DNA from 3 places in the Fodinicurvata halophila genome. Region 3 is predicted to be linked to each of the others. Evidence: predicted binding sites of a transcription regulator. Region 3 holds the regulator's gene; each other region holds the start of a gene.
The links. The regulator LexA, encoded in region 3, represses DNA repair genes until DNA is damaged. The targets are predictions, from matches to a motif close to ATGTTCTANTTTGGTTC.

Region 1: a site for LexA is predicted at 1,435-1,451, ahead of ACFOW6_RS03340 (Y-family DNA polymerase). Genes of this name have one in related genera too.
Region 2: a site for LexA is predicted at 1,690-1,706, ahead of ACFOW6_RS11970 (Y-family DNA polymerase). Genes of this name have one in related genera too.

Annotation. Positions count from the first base shown of each region.
Region 1 covers NZ_JBHSCW010000001.1:723,419-726,691, reverse strand. Annotated here, with positions in the region: gene ACFOW6_RS03355 (acyl-CoA synthetase) at 1-332, opposite strand, end outside; gene ACFOW6_RS03350 (enoyl-CoA hydratase) at 353-1,153, opposite strand; gene ACFOW6_RS03345 (hypothetical protein) at 1,191-1,346, opposite strand; gene ACFOW6_RS03340 (Y-family DNA polymerase) at 1,474-2,739, shown strand; gene ACFOW6_RS03335 (hypothetical protein) at 2,736-2,990, shown strand; gene ACFOW6_RS03330 (DEAD/DEAH box helicase) at 3,068-3,273, opposite strand, start outside.
Region 2 covers NZ_JBHSCW010000006.1:204,502-207,774, reverse strand. Annotated here, with positions in the region: gene ACFOW6_RS11975 (SOS response-associated peptidase) at 1-149, shown strand, start outside; gene ACFOW6_RS11970 (Y-family DNA polymerase) at 404-1,669, opposite strand; gene ACFOW6_RS11965 (thermonuclease family protein) at 2,325-3,017, opposite strand.
Region 3 covers NZ_JBHSCW010000003.1:678,287-681,559, reverse strand. Annotated here, with positions in the region: gene ACFOW6_RS08030 (ComEC/Rec2 family competence protein) at 1-1,449, shown strand, start outside; gene lexA (transcriptional repressor LexA) at 1,451-2,173, opposite strand; gene ACFOW6_RS08020 (Na+/H+ antiporter subunit G) at 2,273-2,674, opposite strand; gene ACFOW6_RS08015 (K+/H+ antiporter subunit F) at 2,686-2,955, opposite strand; gene ACFOW6_RS08010 (Na+/H+ antiporter subunit E) at 2,952-3,273, opposite strand, start outside.

The DNA of each region.
Region 1 (3,273 bases), on a different contig from region 3:
AAGGCGATGGTGGCGGCATCGAGACGGGTATTGATGGAGTGCAAGACTGCGCCGCACATCGGAACGCCATAGTGGCATTCGAGCATGGCCGGGGTGTTCGCCAGCAGCGCGGACACCGTATCGCCGCGCCCGATCCCCTTCTGCGCCAGGGCGGAGGCGAGTTGTCGCGAACGGCTGTAGAACGCGGCATAACTGCGGCGGAGGGGGCCGTGGATGATCGCCGTATGATCCGGAAAGACGTCGGCCGCGCGCGCCAGGAAGGTCAGCGGGGTCAGGGGCTGATGATTCGCGGGGGTGCGGTCCAGTCCGGTGTTGTAAGGATTCGGCTGCATCGGATCATGCATCCTGTCCCTCATGAATCAGTCCATTGGGGCTCACGCTTCTCGATGAAGGCCTCGATGCCTTCCCGGGCATCGCCGGCCAGCATGTTCTCGACCATCACCTTCGAGGCATAGTCATAGGCCTCGGCCAGGGACATCTCTCGCTGAGCGTAGAAGGCGCGCTTGCCCGTGGCGAGTGTCATGCTGGACTTGGACGCGATCTTGCGTGCCATGTCGAGCGTCGCCTCGTGCAGGGCATCGGGAGGAACCGCCTTGTTGACCAGCCCGATCTCTGCCGCACGTGCCGCCGAAACCATGTCCCCCGTCAGCAGCATCTCCATGGCGTGCTTGTTTCCGACATTGCGCGAGAGGGCGACCATGGGCGTGGAGCAGAACAGGCCGATACGGACACCGGGCGTGCCGAACTGGGCCGTTTCCGCCGCGATGGCCAGATCGCAACTGGCCACAAGCTGACAGCCGGCCGCAGTCGCGACTCCTGCGACCTCGGCAATGACCGGTTTCGGGCAGGCCACGATACCCTGCATGACGTCAGAGCAGGTTTCCATGATCTGTGCAAAATAGGCCCGCCCGCCATCAGGCTTGGCGCGACCCGCCGTCATTTCCTTCAGGTCGTGACCGGCACAGAAGGCCGGGCCGTTCGCGGCGAGAATGATGACCCGGACAGAGCTGTCGGCACCGGCTTCGGCAATGGCCACACCCAGGTCCGTCAGCATTGCTTCGGACAGCGCGTTGCGTCGTCCGGGGTCGTTCAGGGTAAGGCGCAGGATGCCGTCCGCATCCAGCTCGCGGGAGAGGATTTCGCTTTCGGTCAAGGCTCGGCTCCTTCGTCGGAACTAAAGTGCGTCGGAACTAAAGGATGTTGATCTCGACGCTGTCCGCCAGGCTGTTGGCGATGAGGCAGTCGCGGTGCGCGCGGTCCTGCATCTCTTCCAGTTTCGCCGACTCTACCGTGAAGCCGCTGTCAAAGTGAACACCCGGATGAAGGTCGATGCGTGCGAGCGACATCTGTCCCCTGGCGCGCTTGGCATTGCTGTGCCCCGGGCCTGGCTCTGAGTGCCTTGACGCGAAGCCCTTGACTCCGGGTCGCACATGAATGTTCTCTATATGTTCTCATCCAAGGAACAGAGGCATCATGCGCAAACCGGAGACCATCGAGCGGCTTTATCTGGATTTCGACGGCTTCTTTGCGGCCGTCGAGCAACAGGCGGACAGGCGCCTGCGCGGCCGACCCATCGGTATCGTTCCCTTCGACGGCACCGACCGGACGACGGTGATTGCCTGTTCGCGGGAAGCCAAGGCCCGGGGCGTCAAGAACGTCATGCCGGTGCGCGAGGCCCGGCGGCAATGCCCCGGCCTGGTCCTGGTGCCCCAGAAACCCGACCTCTATCGCCGGGCGCACAATGCCCTGCTCTCGGAGATCGAGACCGTCATTCCCATCGATGCCGCCAAGTCCATCGACGAGCTGACCTGCCGCCTCGACGTCGCCGACCGGCAGGACCCGGCGGACCTGGCGCGCCGGGTCAAGGCGGCGATCCGGGATAACATCGGCCCCTGGATCACCTGCTCCATCGGCTTTGCGGCCAACCGGCAGCTGGCGAAGATCGCCTGCAAGGAAGGCAAGCACAGCGAGGGCCGTTATGGCGACGGGCTGGCCGTATGGCACCCGGAGGACATGCCGGCCCCGTTGTTTGCCGTGCCGCTTGCCGACATCCCGGGCGTCGGCAGCAACATGAGGGCGCGTCTTCAGTGCGCCGGCGTGGTCACCACGGAAGAGCTCCATGCCCTGCAGCCCAAGCAGATGCGCAAGCTCTGGGGCAACGTGACCGGCGAGCGCCTGTGGTACGCGCTGCACGGCTATGACATCCAGGCCCAGCCGGCCGCGCGCGGCATGTTCGGCCACGGCCGTGTCCTGCCGCCGGAGTCGCGCACGATCCCCGCCGCGCGCGAGATCTCCCGCCTGCTGCTGACCAAGGCGGCGCGGCGCCTGCGGCGCGAGAACTACTATGCCGGCGGGCTCTGGCTCTGGCTGTCCGTCCGCGACGGAACCTGGCTCGGCAAGACGCACCTGCCCATCGTGCGCGACGACCAGGCCGTTCTCTCGGCGTTGTCCGGGCTCTGGAAGCAGGTGGAGCAGGCCTATCCCCGTGGGGTGATGATCTTCCGCGTGGGCGTGACGCTCTATGACCTCTCGCCCGCAAGCGAACGCCAGCTCGACCTGCTGCAGCGCGACGACAGGGTGCGCCAGCGCTGGGAGCGGATCAGCCAGGCCATCGACGAACTGAACGCGCGCTATGCCGGCACCGTGGTCAGCCTGGGCCACTGGAACCCGCCCCAGGGCGGCCACGTGGGCGGCAAGATCAGCTATACGCGCGTGCCATCGGCGGAGGACTTCTGGTGAGCGGCTGGAAGGAGAACATCCGCGTCGGCGACCTGGCCGACGAGCAGACGCTGGAAGCGCGTTGCCGCAAGTGCGGGCATACGCATTACCTGACGCGGGCGATCATCTGCGTGTCGCCGGAGCAGGAATTTCTGTCCATCGCCGAACTGGAGCAGGAGACGCCCTGCAAGGCCCGCGGCTGCCGCGGGCGGGTGCGGCTGTCCCTGGTGCGCCGGAACGACCTGAGCGGCTTCGTCGGTGGGCTTGCGTGACCCCAGGCAGTGTGCCGAACAGTTTTTTTTGGCTGTCATTTCTCAGTGCATTTGGCTGACCAGGCCATGCCTCGAGGTCAGTCCATCTCTACCCAGGCAAGCATTTCCGTTGAGTAGCCTTTATCCGGATTCGCAATTCCGCGATGACCCAGTTCTCGCTGCAACATTGGCTCGATATGCTCATGAAGTAGGGCTGCTCGTTCCTTAGCTTGAAATTGAGGCTGACCAGTCGGGGCCTGGAGGCATTCGAGGTACTGCTTTTCGATGCTCGGCATGCGCTTGC
Region 2 (3,273 bases), on a different contig from region 3:
GGCTCGACCAGGAAGACCCATGGCTGGATTTGGAAAAGACGGACCTTGCTCCGCTGGAGGCCTCTGAAATGATGTCCTGGCCAGTCTCAAAGGCAGTCAACTCGCCAAAGAATGACGGTCCGCATCTTGTAGAAGCCGCAGTGAGCTAGAGGCTAAGCAAGACCACCAACGAAGCCGCTCAGCTCATCTAAGCGTACCATGGAGAGCCTAACCTGGCCGCGACAGCCACGTGCCTTACAGATCGTCTCCTTTTCCAACTCGGCGATCGACAGAAACTCCCGCTCCGGTGACACACAGACAATCGCACGTGTGAGGTAATGGGTATGCCCACACTTCCGACAGCGGGCCTCCAGCTTCTGCTCGTCGGCTAGGTCTCCAACGCGGATGTTCTCCTTCCAGCCGCTCACCAGAAGTCCTCCGCTGAAGGCACTCGGGTGTAGCTGATCTTGCCGCCCACGTGGCCGCCTTTGGGAGGGTTCCAGTACCCGAGGCTGACCACCGTACCTGCATAGCGAGCGTTGAGTTCATCGATGGCCTGACTGATGTTCTCCCAGCGTTGACGAGTTCGATCGTCACGTAACAACAGGTCGAGCTGTCGTTCGCTCGCGGGGGAGAGATCATAGAGGGTCACGCCCACGCGGAAGATCATTACTCCACGCGGAAAGGCTTTCTCCACCTGGCCCCACAGTCCCGTCAGAGCTTTGAGGACCGCCTGGTCATCACGAACGATCGGTAGCTCAGTCTTGCCAAGCCAGGTACCGCTGCGGGTCGATAACCAGAGCCAAAGACCACCCGCGTAGTAATTCTCACGGCGTAAGCGACGAGCTGCCTTAGTCAGGAGCAGTCGGGAGATCTCACGTGCCGCCGGGACTGTTCTCGAATCTGGGGGCAAGACACGCCCGTGACCGAACATACCCCGCCCGGAAGGCTGGGCCTGGATGTCATAGCCGTGCAATGCGTACCACAGGCGCTCACCGGTCACGTTGCCCCAGAGCTTACGCATGTGCTTGGGTTGGAGACTGTACAGTTCTTCCGTAGTGACCACGCCCGCCATCTGTAGGCGTACTTTCATGTTGCTACCAACGCCTGGGATATCGTCGAGCGGAACGGCAAAGAGGGGTTCCGGCATGTCCTCCGGGTCCCAGATGGCAAGGCCGTCACCGTAGCTCCCCTTGCTGTGCTTGCCTTCCTTGCAGGCGATCTTCGCTAGCTGCCGGTTGGCCGCGAAGCCGATGGAACAGGTGATCCAAGGCCCGATGTTCTCCCGGATCGCCACCTTGATCCGTCGGGCCAAATCCACTGGATCATGTCGGTCAGCCTCGTCCAGACGGCAGGTCAGTTCGTCGATGGATTTTGCTGCGTCGATGGGAATGACGGTCTCGATCTCTGAGAGGAGGGCGTTGTGTGCTCGCCTATAGAGGTCAGGCTTCTGTGGCACCAGGACGAGGCCGGGGCAGCGTTGCCGCGCTTCACGGACCGGCATGACGTTCTTGACGCCATAGGCCTTGGCTTCACGCGAACAGGCAATGACTGTCGTTCTGTCTGTACCATCAAAGGGGACGACACCGATGGGACGGCCGCGCAAGCGGCGGTCACATTGCTGTTCAACCGCCGCAAAGAAGCCGTCGAAGTCGAGGTATAGGCGTTCGATGGTCTCCGGTTTGCGCATAGTGCCTCTGCCCTGAATGAGAACATATAGAGAACATCTATGTAGGGCTGTGAGTCAAGGCAGTGTTGCTGACTCGTTCAAAGCTTGTGATGGAGACGCTTATGTACAGAGAGGAAAGCGATTGGGTTGCATAAGGATAAAATGGGATATACCCTACAACCTAGGGAGGTGATAACATGTTGAAAACTCTTACTTTAAGTGTGGTAACGGTGGCTCTGGCCGGGGGTATTGGATTAGCTGCCCCAAGTCAGCCCCAGGCAGCTTGCGTTGGCTCTGGGTCCTATCAGTCCTGCACGGATCAGTACGGTAACACCTACAGCATCCAGCGTTTTGGCGATCAGACGTATATGCAGGGCTATAATAGCCAAACGGGTTCCACGTGGTCCCAGAACTCAACGACAATGGGAAACACGACGTTCCATAACGGAATGGATAGCGATGGAGATAGCTGGAACTCGACCACAACACAGATGGGTGACTTCAGAAGCTGGTACGGAACCGATAGCGATGGGAACTCCTTTCAGGGTTCCTGCACGATTGGCTTCAATTGTTAGCGGACATTTGAGGGTATAGGCAGATGCCCTAGAGTTTAAGTTGTGTGCCTTAAAGTAAATGGTCTAAAGGGGTGTGGAGGGTGATCTCTCCAGTCATCCTCTCATCTCCTTGCTCTACGCCACCCAGCGTCTCGAGCTTCCTCTTCGGAGCAGAACCATCGCTCTCCCCTCGAAGGACTGATTCTCGTCCTGCCGTAATAGTCGTCGCTGGGCATGTGGTAGATCTTGACCCCGTCCCTGTTGATGTTCCCCTTGATATTGCAGTTACGGCTTTGGGAGGGAGCCTCTGACCTAGTAGCAGCTTCCTGGCCTCCTACACGGTCTCCACGACGCCAGTCCCACGGCATCACGAAGTCACTTGCCCAGATGTTTCTTTCGGCCTCTTGGGCTCGCTCTTCGTGGTTCACGTAGGCTTCAGAATACTGTCGGTATGCGACTGCCCAGCCTTGACTGACCATCCAGCCGTTGAGGTCTACATCGCCCTTCCGGCAGACGCTGACCACACGGTCGTAACGGTCCATAGCGACACCCTCACATTGAACAGGGGCCTGCCCGATGCGATCCGCCAGGGCGAAAGCTGCCTTCTGTCCGCAGCTCCATTTCTGACCGGAGTCATCTACACAAAGCTGACGGCTCTCAGGAGCATCGATCCCATGTAGGCGTATGCGATGGCCGTGAATTTCAATGGTGTCCCCATCGACCACTGAGGCCCTGCCAGAGATCTCTGGGGCGGCGAGGGTTTCAGCAGAGGCCAGGAGGCAAAGTGAAACCAAGAAGGCGGATATGCGGAGCATTCTATACATGGTGCATCAATATCATCGATATCGTTGAAAAGATGTTACTGAGCTGTAAGGCTCAAGTTTAGCAATGGATTGGGCAGCTCTCCGCACTGCGCTGTGAGTTACTTTCGGACACTCCGTCTCGATTGCTACCGGAGCCATGGCGTTCAATGCGCTCCATCTTTGGCAAACTCACAGCCATTGTGCGGATTATTGCTTCCACGCCTGTTTTTGAGTGCCATAAACGCTGCCCCTTGGCGTTCCCATATGC
Region 3 (3,273 bases):
GCGGACACGGCCCTTTCCGAATTGCCGGGGCAGACGGGGGCTGTCACGGCCGCTTTGCTGACCGGCCAACGGGGCGCAATCTCCGAGGCGACGAACGAAGCCATGCGCCACTCGGGCCTGGCTCATCTGCTGGCCATTTCCGGCTTGCATCTGGGATTGATTGCCGGGACGAGCTTTTTCGTGGTGCGGGCGTTCCTGTGTCTCTGGCCTGCTGTTGCACTGCGCTGGCCGGTCAAGAAGATTGCCGCATGCTGTGCCCTGGCCATGGCTTTCTGCTATCTCTTTCTGGCCGGAGCCACGATCCCAACCCAGCGCGCGTTCATCATGACAGGACTGGTACTGCTTGCGGTGCTTCTGGACAGAACCGCCTTGACGCTGCGCCTGGTCGGCCTGGCGGCCCTGCTTGTCCTGGTTTTGTCCCCGGAAAGCCTGCTTGGGGCAAGTTTCCAGATGTCGTTCGCTGCCGTGACAGGTCTCGTGGCGGGTTACGAGATACTGCGCGAGAGAAAAGCCTCTTCCGGGAGTGACCAGGATGCTCGAGGAAGGTTGCAGAAAGTCTCCGGCTACTTCCTGGGCGTTGGAATCACCACGGTCATAGCCACACTCGCAACAGCGCCCTTCGCACTCTATCACTTCAATGGCCTTGCCAGTTACGGACTACTCGCCAATCTGGTCGCAGTTCCCCTGACCGCGTTTTGGGTTATGCCGGCCGCCCTGTTGGTACTGCTGGCCACTCCCCTAAACCTTGCCGAGCAGCTTCTCCCCTTGATGGGGGCGGGAGTGGACCTGGTACTCGATGTGGCACACTACATCTCCTCATTGCCTCAGGCGCGCCTGCTGGTTCCGCAAATGCCCCTGTGGGGCTTGTTATTGTGTGTCGGCGGAGGACTCTGGCTTTGCCTATGGGGGCAGTCCTGGCGCTTTGTGGGACTACCAGTCTTTGCGATCGGGCTTGGCACGCCTGTGATGGCCGACCCGCCGGACATCCTTGTGTCGGAAGGCTTCGAAGTGATTGCAGTGGCTGATCCCCAAGGGCAGCTGGCACTGTCGGACCTTAGAAAGGCGCGCTTTTCTTCAGGGCAATGGCTGGAACGCCGGGCCCAGGACGTGCCGCTTCGCTGGCCGGACACGGGCACTCAGAAGGGAGACTGGCTCTCCTGCGACGATCTCGGCTGCCTGTATCGCAAAGCCGGGACAGAGGTCGCGCTTGCACACACGGTTCAGGCTATGGTTGAAGATTGCCTGTCCGCGGATATCCTGATCACGCTGAAGGATATGCCAGCGACCTGCAGATCCCGGAAGCTCGATGGCGTCACCCTGACGCGCCTCGATCTCTGGCGAAATGGCGGATACGCCTTTTGGTTGAACGAGAAGGGAATTCGGTCCCTGAGTGTCAGGAAATGGCAGGGAGACAGACCCTGGAATCCCTACCGAAATCGACCGCAATGAGTCAGTACTTGCGGATCAGGCCAGCCAGCCGGCCCTGTATCTGCACGCGGTCCGGGGGAAAGAGGCGGGTTTCGAAATTCACGTTGGCGGGCTCGAGGGCAATGGCGCCTTGTCGTTGTCGCAGGCGTTTCAGCGTAACCTCTTCGTTATCGACCAGGGCGACGACTATTTCGCCGTTCGCCGCACGGTCCGTAACCTCGATGATCACGGTGTCGCCGTCGAGTATCCCGGCATCGATCATGGAATCGCCTTCGACGAGAAGAGCATAGTATTCACCATGACCCAGAAGGGTCTGTGGCACTTCCGTATAGCTGTCGGGGTCGCGAAGGGCTTCTATGGGAGTGCCCGCTGCAATCTTGCCGTAGAGCGGCAGGGATGAGGCTTCCCCCTTTCCTTCCGTTGTCTTTGCCGCAAGCATTGCTTCATCGAGCTGGGGCCGTGTGGCCGCAGTTTCCTGGCGTCCCCCTTCGATGACACTGGGTGAGAAGCCGCCGGCTGCCAGGTTCATCTCTCCGGGCAGGCGCAGGATCTCGATGGCGCGGGCACGATGCGGCAGCCGCCGGATGAAGTTGCGTTCCTCTAGGCCACTGATAAGGCGATGAATGCCGGATTTCGACTTGAGGCCCAGCGCCTCCTTCATCTCATCGAAAGAAGGAGAAACCCCATGCTCATTCAAATGGCGATGCAGGAAAAGCAAAAGTTCATGCTGCTTTTTGGTGAGCATCGCGGCCTCCGGTGCAAAAGATAGTAGAAAGGAACGAAACGTAAACTTCTAAAACGTTCTAGTATTGTTCCAGTGATTCGTCAAGCAACCGGAAGGAGGTCAGCGGATTTGCGTCTGGCTCTTCTCGTCGGCCTTGTCGAAAGTTGCCCAGCCGGCCTGGCTGTCTGCAGGTTTGGGAAGCTGGGACAGAGCCTGTTTTTGTCTGGCTCTACTTCTGTGCAGATGAGCTTTGGCGATAAGATAGGCTGTAACCGGGGCGACCAGAAAGAGAAAAATCGTGATAAGCAGTTCGTGAACGCTAAGAGTCTGTTTTACTGCGGAAAAATAGAGTATCGAGGCGATCAGCATGCCACCTATACCCAGTGTCGTGGCCTTTGTCGGAGCATGAAGGCGGGTCATGAGGTCCGGCAGCTTGCTGAGGCCGAAAGAGCCGACCAGCGCAAAGATGCCTCCGACAACGATCATCGCAGAAATCAGGATCTCAAGCAGGAGGTCAATCATTTCGCAACCTGTTACTCGATTATGTCGCCACGCATCAGGTACTTGCAGAAGGCGACGGTGGTAATGAAGCCGACCATCGCGAAGAGCAGGGCCGCTTCGAAGTTGGTCGTCGTTCCCTGCCAAATACCATAGAGGATGAACAGCGCGATGGTGTTGATGGTCATGGTGTCGAGCGCAAGAATCCTGTTTACGGAATCCGGTCCCGCGATCAGACGATGGAGATTCATCAGCATCGCAAGAGAGATGCTCGCAAAACCGAAGAGGATTGCATACTCGATCATTCGAAAATCTCCTTCAGTCGTCTCTCGTAACGTGACTTGATGCCGGACACAGTCTCTTCCTCACTGACAACGTCGAGGCCGTGCACCAGAAGGCTCTTGCCGTCCGTCGAGATGTCGCTGCTTACGGTGCCGGGAGTCATGGTGATCGTCCCAGCCAGTATGGCAATGGCCTCAGGTGTCCGGAGCTCCAGCGGGACAGTGAAAAACCGTGGTCTCAGGTCCCGGTTGCGACGGAAAAGGATCAGGTAGGCAACCTGGATGTTCGCGACCACAATGTCATAAATGGCCACCACCATGTACTCTGCGACCTTGAGAGGT